2 linked regions of the Prochlorococcus marinus str. MIT 0917 genome follow. Each later gene encodes a partner of the first gene's protein in a complex. Links are inferred from orthologs where the notes say so. Each region holds a gene or a part of one and is shown on either strand. Other genes may lie near its edges.

Region 1 (5,948 bases):
TACACAAGTGCTGAACTTAAATTAAAGGGGGCAACCAAAATCTTGCCCCCTTCTTTAATGGAAGAAATCAAGAACGGAGAGGGAGTGATTCAGAATAAGCGGAAAAAGAACGGGATAGAACGGGTTGGGAAGAGATAAGGAGGGGAGAGCGATTAAATCCCCCTCCAAAGAAAAATCTTAATTAAAAACATATATATATTCTTCATTGAAAAATATTCTCTATACTAATAACTCTTATTTCTAATAATTATTAGAACAATTTAGCAATGTAAAATCTGTATTTATTTTTTATTCTAATAATATATATTTATACTAATCTTCAGGAAATAATAGAAGACACAAGCTTAGGACTTATTGGCCAATGATGTTTTGCTCTCAGCAAATAATTTGGTTCCATATAAATATCATTGATTGATTCTGGTACATCTTTAAAAAGATCTCTATATTGATTCTTTACAAAAAAAGCATTTGATCCTGTTGAGGGATTACAAGCACACAAGAAGTACTCATGACTTTTAAACAAATCTACAAAAGATGCTAATGAAGCCCCAAAATAACTATCTCCCTGCCATTGATGTTTTTCATTATAGGTCATTTCCCATCTAATCTGTGGAGGAAAAATAGCATTATATTCAACAATAAAAACATCAGGATTAGCTTTTAAATTTAGGATTGAGCTAGCTATTTCATAATCATTGCCATCAAGATCTATTGATATTAAATTGTGATGATCAATCTTATTTTCTAGTAATGATTTTTCATATATATTTTTGATATTTTCCTTAGAAATAAATATTTTCTGAAACTTCAGTCTATCTGAAATAGTGTGATCAAAAGAGAGTTCTTCTCCACCAAACCATGAGCCTTCCCACCCCATGGCTAATAAGATTAATGTATTATTTTCACAACCTGTACCTACTCCAAGTTCTAAAAATGTATTTTTCTTTTTCTTACCTTTAATTATACGTTTATTAATTTCAATCGTCAGTCCATCTTCATCTGTCTGAGAAAAATGATGCCGAGCATAATTCTTAGCAAAATCATTCTTACATTGTAAGATTCTTTGATAATGATTATCTTTTTCTAAGATAGAATCTATCCTATCTAATGTTTGCTGTTGATAATTTAAATACTTTGCGTATTGTTGAATTAAATTATTAAGTTGCGACTCATCCATGCTTTTTTCTGAATCCTCTAAATCTAGAAGGTAAACAATTTATTTTATCATCAGAAATTCAAATCCCACATATTATCCATCACAAATCCCCCTCCACATTTCCGATCTCTATGGCACACTAAGGGAACGCTTGAAACTCTTTATCTCTCTAAACCTTTACTACTACTGTATTTTTAATCTGTTTAGAACTCCTTGAAACTCTCTTACTCCAAATAAGAACGGAGAGGGAGGGATTCGAACCCTCGACAGAAGTTACCTCCTGTAACTCCTTAGCAGGGAGCCGCTTTCAACCACTCAGCCACCTCTCCATTACAAATACCTTATCAAGTAAAAGCTCAAAAATATTAGATTGTGCTCCTCTACAAATTTTAAGTGACAACTCGAGGAAGACGATTTCTAAAACTACAAAGAACTTCCCATGGAATTGATCCAGACAAATCACACCAATTTTGGGGTGAAATAGAAACTTCGCCATCAGTACCAAGAAGGGTTAAAACTTGACCTGTTTTAATATCTGGTTTATCAGTTATATCAAAAACCATTTGATCCATTGCAATTGCACCTACTTGGGGCACCAAAAACCCATCTATTGAGGCTGATATTTTTCCAGAAAGATTTCTGCTGACGCCATCTGCATAGCCAATAGCAACTACAGCAAGCTTACTTTTCCTTTGAGTTTTAAAAAAATGTCCGTATCCCACTCCTGTATCCTTTTCTACCTCCCTAACCAAAGTAACTCTAGCCTTAACTTTCAATGCCGGGTCAAGTCTCAAATCAGATTCAAAATCATTTAAAGGGTAGTAACCATACAAGCTAAGTCCAACTCGAACCATATCAAAATGAAGACGACGATCTGAAAGTGTCCCAGCTGAATTTGCTAAATGTTTGCATAAAAGCTTATTTCTTTTACCCAAATCCTTTAAAACCTTCTCAAATCTATTTAATTGAATCTGAGTAAAACTTTGGTTCATATTGCTTTCTAGATCTTTATCAGCCATTGCTAAATGACTATATATGCCTTTTAAGGATATGTTTTCTAAATAATCAATTTTAGAAATTAATTCTTCTACCTCATTGCATTGACAGCCAAGTCTCGTCATACCCGTATCCACTTTTAAGTGAATAACAAATTTTTTATGCTTATTTTCAGCAATGTTATTACAAATTATCGCCTCACGAATTCCACTTATTGTAGGTATCAGGTCCCAGCAAAAGGAATAATAGAGTTCTTCTGCATTTATTAAATTTCCAAGAATTAATATCTGACACTTCAAGCCAGCATTTCTTAATTGAATTCCTTCTTCTAAAGTTGCCACTCCAAGACTATCAGCCCCTCCCAGTAAAGCTGCATTTGCAACAGTCTCTGCACCATGTCCATATCCATCAGCTTTCACAACTGCCATTAGTAAACATTCTGGGCCAATAAAGTTTTTCAAGACTCTTGAATTATTTTCAATAACTTTCGAATCGACCTCAACCCATGCACGGCTACGAGGATCAGGATTCATTACATTTTCATTTTTCCCACTAAAAGTGATAGACCTTCCACTGTTATTGATCTTTGACATACTCTGAATACAATCAATGTAATAAGGGAAACTGCAAGAAGGCTGTAATACCACTAGCATGCCGCTTAATTAGCTTGCTTGCATGGGTCAAGTTCTTGTTTTGAATGCGTCCTATGAGCCATTGAACATCACTTCATGGCGTCGCGCGACTGTTTTAATGCTTAAAGGCAAGGCTGAGAGTCTTGAAGAGGATATTTCACACAATATTAGGCAAGATGTAAAAGCTCCAACGGTAATAAGATTAAGACAATTTATTAGAGTGCCATATCGTGATATTCCTCTATCTAGAAAAAACATATTTCAAAGAGATAATAACTGTTGTCAATATTGTGGCCAGAAAAATAAAAAACTTTCAATTGATCATGTTTTACCACGCAGTAGAGGAGGAACTGACAATTGGGAAAATGTGATTACGGCATGTCTTCAATGCAACGTAATGAAAGGCAATAGAACCCCTGAAGAAGCAAAGATGCCTTTAAAAACGAAACCTTATAAACCTTTAAATAACATGAGTTTTGAAACCACAAAACAAATCCATTCTGGTCGTCATAAAGAATGGAGTAAATACGTGATTGGATGGGTAGCTTAGTTTCTTTTACTCTTCTGATTGATTACTAAGCTCTTCCATTTGCCTTTTTTGTTCTTCTGCGATACAAGCGCCAATAACATCTTCTAATTGACCTGCCAGAACTTGTTCAAGGGGAAAATTAATTCCTAATCTATGATCAGTCGTTCGATTATCTTTGTAGTTATAAGTCCGTATCTTTTCACTTCTATCTCCTGTGCCAACCTGAGACAATCTAGCTGATCTTTCTTTTGCATTAGCTTCTGCAATTTCTAGTTCTAATAATTTAGCTCTTAAAATTTCCATTGCTCTTTCTCTATTTTGTAATTGAGAACGTTCCTGTGTACAAAAAACTCTTATACCTGAGGGCTTATGAAATAAATCAATAGCTGTTTCTACTTTATTTACATTTTGCCCACCAGCACCACCTGATCTTGCCGTACTTATTTCTAAGTCAGTAGATTCTATTTTTACCTCCACCGGGTCAGCTTCTGGCATTACAGCAACAGTTGCAGTAGAAGTATGAACTCGTCCTTGGGATTCAGTTGATGGAACTCTTTGAACTCTATGAACACCTGCTTCAAATTTTAATTGGCTATAAACAGATTCTCCTTTGACTGAGATAATCATTTCACGAAAGCCACCCATATCAGCTTCGGTTGAACTTATGGGCTTTACATTCCAACCAAGTTTTTGTCCATATCTCTCATACATTCTTGCTAAGTCACCAGCCCATAAACAAGCTTCATTTCCTCCTGCTCCAGCTCTTATTTCAAGCATTACACTTTTTTCATCTCTTGGATCTTTGGGTAAAAGAGCCAAAGTCAATTTATGAATTAATTCATTTTTTGAAAGTTCCAGATTCTCAAGTTCTTCTCTAGCAAGAAGTTCCATCTCTTTATCTTCTCTACTTGCTTTTACTAAATCTTTAGCCTCTACAAACTCTCTTTCTATAGTTTGGAGTTTTGCATAATCATTGACCAATGGCTCTAAACGTGATCGTTCTCTAGCAATTTTCTCAAGCTGTTTGGGATCAGATGCAACATCTGGATCAGCCAGCTGCAACTCCAAGTTTTGAAAACTACTTTTAGCTGTTTCTAATCGTTTTATTAGGGTTGAAGAATCCATTCTTTGTATTCCCTAATTTTTTAGATCAACTTCTATCAAATTTCTTTTTGTTCTTTTTTAGATTTATCTTTTTCATCAGTTGAGTCAGATGAAGCCATACCATATTTTTTCATGAATCTATCCACTCTTCCTTCCGTATCTAAAATTTTCTGGGTACCTGTAAAGAAAGGATGGTTTCCACTCCAAACATCAACTTGAATTTCAGGCTGCGTAGAACCTGTTGTCATAACAACTTCTCCATTACAAATAACTTTTGCTTCTGGATACCAAGTTGGATGTATATCTGATTTAGGCATAGTAAAAAAAGAGCAAGATTTAAGGTGAAAAGTAAAATTATCTCTTAGAGAATTGTGGAGCCTTACGAGCTTTTTTGAGACCATATTTACGCCTCTCTTTTGCTCTAGGATCTCGACTAAGATGACCCTCTACTTTCAAGGGCTTACGGTTATCAAGTGACAATTCACATAAAGCCCTAGCAGCTCCCTGCTTTATGGCATCTGACTGACCAGTCAAACCTCCGCCATATACATTCACTAAAACATCATATGATTCACTCAAGCCTAGAGTTTTTAGAGGAGCTTTAACAGCAGATATATATGCTGGATTAAAATTCAAATAATGGTTCCCTGGGCGACCATTTATTATTATTTCACCTTTTCCAGGGGTTAACCTTACTCTGGCGACGGAGGTCTTTCGTCTACCAGTTCCCCAGTAGACTACTTTGTTTGTGGAACTATTCATTTCGAAACAGGTTCAGAATTTAAATTGAGAATTTTAGGTTCTTGAGCTGAATGAGGGTGATCAGAGCCTTTATACACTTTGAGTTTAGTAAATAACTGCCTTCCTAATCTTGTATGAGGCAACATTCCTTTAATTGCCTTCTCAACTATTCTCTCTGGAATTCTGGATTGAAGAGCCTTAAAGGTTTCAACTTTCATTCCTCCAGGACGTCCAGAGTGCCTGCGATAAAGTTTTTGATCAGATTTTTTACCGGTCACTTTGATCTTTTCTGCATTCACAACAACGACAAAATCACCAGTATCCAAATGAGGAGTGAAATTTGGCTTTGTTTTACCCCTAAGTAGACTAGCAACTTCAGTTGCTAGTCTACCTAGAGTCTGATTCTCTGCATCAACCAGAAACCACTGGCGATCTATTGAATCCGGTGATGGAACGGATGTCTTGTTCATTTTTCCTGAACACCTTTAACACTGAATAAGCAGTATCGTTTTGATAATGCTGTTTATGGAAGTTATCAAGTCAAAAAATTGATCTGATGCTTCAGAAAAAGGATTCTACACTTTCATGGCTTAAAACTGGCTTTTTTTTTTGTATAAAATTTAAATTGCTGATTTAGCAAAATTACCAATTTTTAATTTATAAATCTTTGATGTGTTCTGTATATTTTGAACACTAAAATATTGGAAGAGAAAAACTAGGAAAAGTATCAAAACTTTTCTCTTTTGAAAAGAGTGGTTCCTCATAACCGACTCTTATCAAACAAAGACCA
Region 2 (4,778 bases), 180 kb from region 1 along the record:
CTTAGAAACTAGCATTGTTTTTCCAGTACCAGTTGCACCAGTTGCAAGAATAATTGAGTCTTGAAAATATCCTCCTCCACACATTTCATCCAAATCGGGAACACCAGAACTGATACGAATATTTGATGATCTTTGAGTCAACCTCATTGCACCTAAAGGGAATGCAACTATTCCTTGTGGACCCATTGTGAAAGGGAATTCACCCTTCATATGTGTAGTTCCTCTTAATTTCAAAATCTCTACAGTTCTTCTCCTCTTCTCTGCCTCTAAAACATTTCTCAAAATAACAACATTGTCAGAAACGAATTCTTCAACTCCATATCTAGCAATTGGACCATATTCATCTATTCTTTCAGTAGTCATAACAGTAGTCACACCTATCTCTTTGAGTCTTGCTATTAGTCGAAAAATCTCTCTTCTAACGACATAAAGAGCATCATATTGTTGAAAAACAGCTGTCATTGAATCTATAGCCACTCTCTTAGCTTTGAACTTTCTAATCGCATAACTGATCCTTTCAATTAAACCTGACAAATCAAAACTCCCAGCTACATCTTGTCCATCTGGGTCTGGAGATGCATCTAAAATAAAAAGTTTATTTTGATCAATTAATCCTTGTAAATCCCAACCAAAGCTTGCAGCATTTCGAATGATATCTAAAGGTGATTCTTCAAAAGTAACAAAAATACCAGGTTCATCAAAATTACATATTCCATGATGAAGATATTGCAAAGAAAAAACAGTTTTACCAGTACCTGATGTTCCGCTAACTAATGTGCTGCGCGCATTAGGCAACCCACCATGACAAATATCATCAAAGCCCTCGATTCCAGTGGGGAGTTTTTGAACATGCATTTTTGGTCTAATTTGTTTCTTGAAGAACGCTAAAAGCTCTTATGTACAAAACATAATAAACAAACTCAAAAAATTGCTTTGTTATCAGATGGGCTTAAGAATTAATTTACTTCTTGTTTAAATAACTCAATTATTTATCTGAAGAGTAAAACATTTCCTGATCTGTTAGTTCGTCATACAACAGGTCCAATCCAATTAAGACTTTTTCTCTATCGGATAGGTCGCCAATTATTCTTCGAACAGGTGGGGGTAAAATCTTAGATAAAGTCGGTGTAGCAAGTATTTTATCTTCTTCGGCTAATTGAGGGCTTTTTAAAACATCAATAACTTTAAGGGCATAGACACCTTTGAATTCACTTTCTAAGATTTCTCTCAACGTATTCAAAGCTCTCATAGAATTTGGTGTATTCCCAGCCACATAAAGCTTGAGAATATATGTCTTTCTTGCATTCATTTAAAACCTCCGAAAAATCCACAGAACATTTGCCCTCCCTAGATCTTGACTAAGTAACCAACAAAAAGCGAAAATGTTAGTTTGTTTTTCGATTACGATTAAGGCTTAATCGATTTAAGTAAGGGCATCCCTTTAATTTTATTTCGAGCCTTAACGTGTCACCAATAATTATGGCTGATAAAAAATCATCTCCCAAGAAGGAAAAATCACAAGATAAAATTTATGCAATAGTCGAAGCATCAGGAAAACAATTTTGGCTTCAACCTAACCGTTATTACGATATAGATAGATGCCATGCAGAAGTTGATGAGGTTTTGACTATTGAAAAGGTTCTTCTTCTTAACGATGGCAAAGATTTAAAGATTGGGAAACCCTATGTCAAAGAGGCGAAAGTACAACTAAAAGTCTTAGAACATAGAAGAGGGCCAAAAATAATTGTTTACAAAATGCGTCCAAAGAAAAAAACAAGGAGAAAAACTGGACACCGTCAAGAACTCACAAGAGTTTTAGTTCAATCCATTTCGGTTGGATCAAAATCTAAAAAAACAAAAGAAACTAAAGGAACCGAAACGACTGCTAATAAAGTAGAATCTGAAAAATCAAATTAAAAGATTACATAAATTATGGCTCATAAGAAAGGTACCGGATCAACTAGAAATGGAAGAGATTCAAACTCAAAAAGACTTGGTGTAAAAGCCTATGGTGGTGAGAAAGTAACAGCAGGATCTATTCTCATCCGTCAAAGAGGTACATCAATTCTTCCAGGGATCAATGTAGGCAGAGGCAAAGATGATACTCTTTTCGCCTTAACTGATGGTTCGGTTCATTTTGAAAGTATTCGTAGAGGATTAAGGAATAGAAAAAGAATTAATATTTCGGCTGTTAAAGCAGGCTAGCTGATACTTTTTAATGGTTTGTAAGCTCGAGTAGTAATTAAAAAAGGATGGAAAACTTCTAAGTAATTCAATTGTAATGTAGAGAAGAAATTCTCAATCAAACCAGGTTCATCAAAGTGAAAAGGATATTCTCCATTTTTCCCTTTATAAAAATACCAATTCAATAGAGCAATTCCATTAGGAGAAAGCTTATCCAAAAAAATTTTTAATTGTTTTGCTGGATCAGGAAGATGTTCAAGGACATCCAAACAAACAAGAGAATCAAAAATCACATCAGATGTGCTTTCTAAATCTCTAAAAACCGAAATCTTATCTTCGACGCCCAATGCCTTAGACCTATGTTGTACAAAACTTCGATTTTGAGGGTTTAGATCCACAAACCAAACATGTTCAACTTCTGTCAAAAACGATGCAGCCAGAGCATGCGTACCAATACCTCCACCAAAATCTAAAACTTTTCCAGAAGCAAATTTTTGTTGTAGACGAAGCGTATCAGCTATGTAATTAGAACTATTTAAATGCCAAGATGCTAGATCTATTAGATGAGCATCTCCAACTTTTTCTTCGTAAAAATCTCTTGCATTGTTCTCAGTAAATGCACCTGGATGCAGAGCTGCCAAATCATCAACACCATTCTGCAATCTTTCATCTAATTGATCATTATTTATATGAAGGAAATCAATAAGGTGTTTTTTCAAGTTAAAGCCATCTTTAAGGAAGCTGGAAATACTTAAATCTAAATTGGTCATATTATTTGGCTCACTGAACACACTGAGTTATAACTTTAAATGTTCGGGGTAACATGAACAATCTTTTCATGTGAGTCTCAACCTACAATATTGATTTTGAAAAAGCCTTTTGGATTTGTTGTCATTGATAAGCCTGCTGGGCTTACTTCCCATGATTGCGTTAATAGACTTAGAAAAGTATTTGGTATCAAAAAAATTGGACATAGTGGAACTCTAGACCCCTCAGTTACTGGAGTACTTCCAATAGCGATAGGCGATGCGACAAGATTAATCTCCTATTTACAAGGGTCTAAAGCTTATAAAGGAATCATTCAGTTAGGAACTACAACGAATACTGATGATATGCAAGGAGAAATTTTAGAATCAAAAATTTGGCCATTAATTAGCGAAAATGATATGAATTATCTACTAGATAATTTCAGAGGCGAGATATTACAAAAACCCCCTATTTTTTCTAGTGTTCATGTTAAAGGAGAGAGAGCTTATAAGAAAGCAAGAAAAGGAGAAAAATTTGATTTGATTCCTAAAAAAGTGACTATAAAAAAATTAAATTTAATAAGCTGGTCTCAAAGTAAAGGTGAGTTATTAGTTGATGTCGAATGCTCAACTGGAACATACATTAGATCCTTGGCTAGAGATATTGGAGATAAGATTGGATGCGGTGGTCATTTAAAAAAGTTACGTCGAACAAAAGCTTATAATTTCAACGAAAATGATTCCGTATTACTACCTGAGAAATCAGAATTTTACCCAGAAGAAACCAAACCTAAAGTTCTTAACCCAACTATTTTTTTTAAACATCTTGCTTCTTTTGAATTAATTTCTGAAGAAGAGATTATTAGTTGGCGCTCAGGAAGAAAGATATGTTTTCAGAATAATGTTAAACGTCTAAAGTTAAGCCAAAATAATGAATTTGAAGATAGTACTTTTCATAATAAAAACATATTAGTATTGGATAAAAAAAATAAAATCCTAGGCATTGGAAATTTAGATGAAAGTTATAGAATCAAACCCCGGGTCGTTTTCAACGCAATTGGTTAAAAAACATCTAGATCCTATAATTAATAGCTGTTAAATAATTACTAATAGGTTTTTATCTGTACTCCCGTATAATAATGTTTTAGAATTCTACGAAAGCCTGCTCCTCTTTCAGCCATTGCCTTTGCCCCCCATTGACTCAGTCCAACACCATGTCCAGCGCCATAACCTTTCACTAATAGAAAGTAATCTGCTGGAATTAGAGGGAGAGGTTCAAGCGCGAAATCTTCAACTACTTTATTATCAGAATTGAATTTATTATCTAGTTTAGTTTGATTAAATTTCAAATTTAAATTAAATTTATTACTTAGTAGTTTTAAATTTTTTCTTAAAGTTTTACCGGAGATAATTTTAGTTCCCTTGGGCCCATAAAGTCTAAGTTTTAAGACTCTATCACTATTACTTTTTTTTATAATTTGAATACTATTTAGTCCACCTAAATCGGAAAATATTTGATCTAATTCTGAAGAACTAATTTTTTTTGACCATCTATATTTTTCACTATTTTGATCATAATCAACAACACTCCTTAAGTAAGGCAATTGATACTTCCAGACTTGACCAGAATTTTCAGTTCTACCACCAGAACTACTATGAAAAACTGCCTCTATAAGTTTATTTTTATAAAACAATGCAAGTGAACTTGTACTTCTAACTGCCCTATTTATTTTTGTTGTTTCAGCTTCAAGTCCTAAATAAACTTGATTAGATTGATTTGAATGAATATCAAAAAATTTATTCTTCCCTAAAAGTTTTAAAGCATAAGTCCTAGCCGCTATTGCTTGA

Evidence for each region. The genes of interacting proteins can lie anywhere in the genome.
Region 2: rpmE (region 1) and rplU share a complex: the UniProt entries of both Bacillus subtilis proteins name them as parts of the 50S ribosomal subunit. The link is inferred for Prochlorococcus marinus str. MIT 0917 from one-to-one orthologs.

Annotation. Positions count from the first base shown.
Region 1 is NZ_CP114784.1:1,078,180-1,084,127, forward strand. Bases 3,105-5,948 are described here. They hold rpmE (50S ribosomal protein L31), read right to left. Parts: upstream 4,735-5,948; coding sequence 4,474-4,734; downstream 3,105-4,473. Other genes in these bases: O5637_RS06285 (HNH endonuclease), read left to right, coding at 3,105-3,334; prfA (peptide chain release factor 1), read right to left, coding at 3,341-4,438; rpsI (30S ribosomal protein S9), read right to left, coding at 4,772-5,179; rplM (50S ribosomal protein L13), read right to left, coding at 5,176-5,628; truA (tRNA pseudouridine(38-40) synthase TruA), read right to left, coding at 5,852-5,948. Also shown: O5637_RS06270 (hypothetical protein), read right to left, coding at 320-1,177; alr (alanine racemase), read right to left, coding at 1,546-2,754; more of O5637_RS06285, read left to right, coding at 2,828-3,104. UniProt on the Bacillus subtilis protein: Binds the 23S rRNA. While neither of the L31 paralogs is essential, this protein seems to function as the main L31 protein.
Region 2 is NZ_CP114784.1:897,711-902,488, forward strand. The notes cover bases 269-3,198. They hold rplU (50S ribosomal protein L21), read left to right. Parts: upstream 269-1,479; coding sequence 1,480-1,917; downstream 1,918-3,198. Other genes in these bases: kaiC (circadian clock protein KaiC), read right to left, coding at 269-855; kaiB (circadian clock protein KaiB), read right to left, coding at 986-1,309; rpmA (50S ribosomal protein L27), read left to right, coding at 1,933-2,205; O5637_RS05300 (class I SAM-dependent methyltransferase), read right to left, coding at 2,202-2,954; truB (tRNA pseudouridine(55) synthase TruB), read left to right, coding at 3,051-3,198. Also shown: more of kaiC, read right to left, coding at 1-268; more of truB, read left to right, coding at 3,199-3,995; O5637_RS05310 (SpoIID/LytB domain-containing protein), read right to left, coding at 4,037-4,778. UniProt on the Bacillus subtilis protein: This protein binds to 23S rRNA in the presence of protein L20.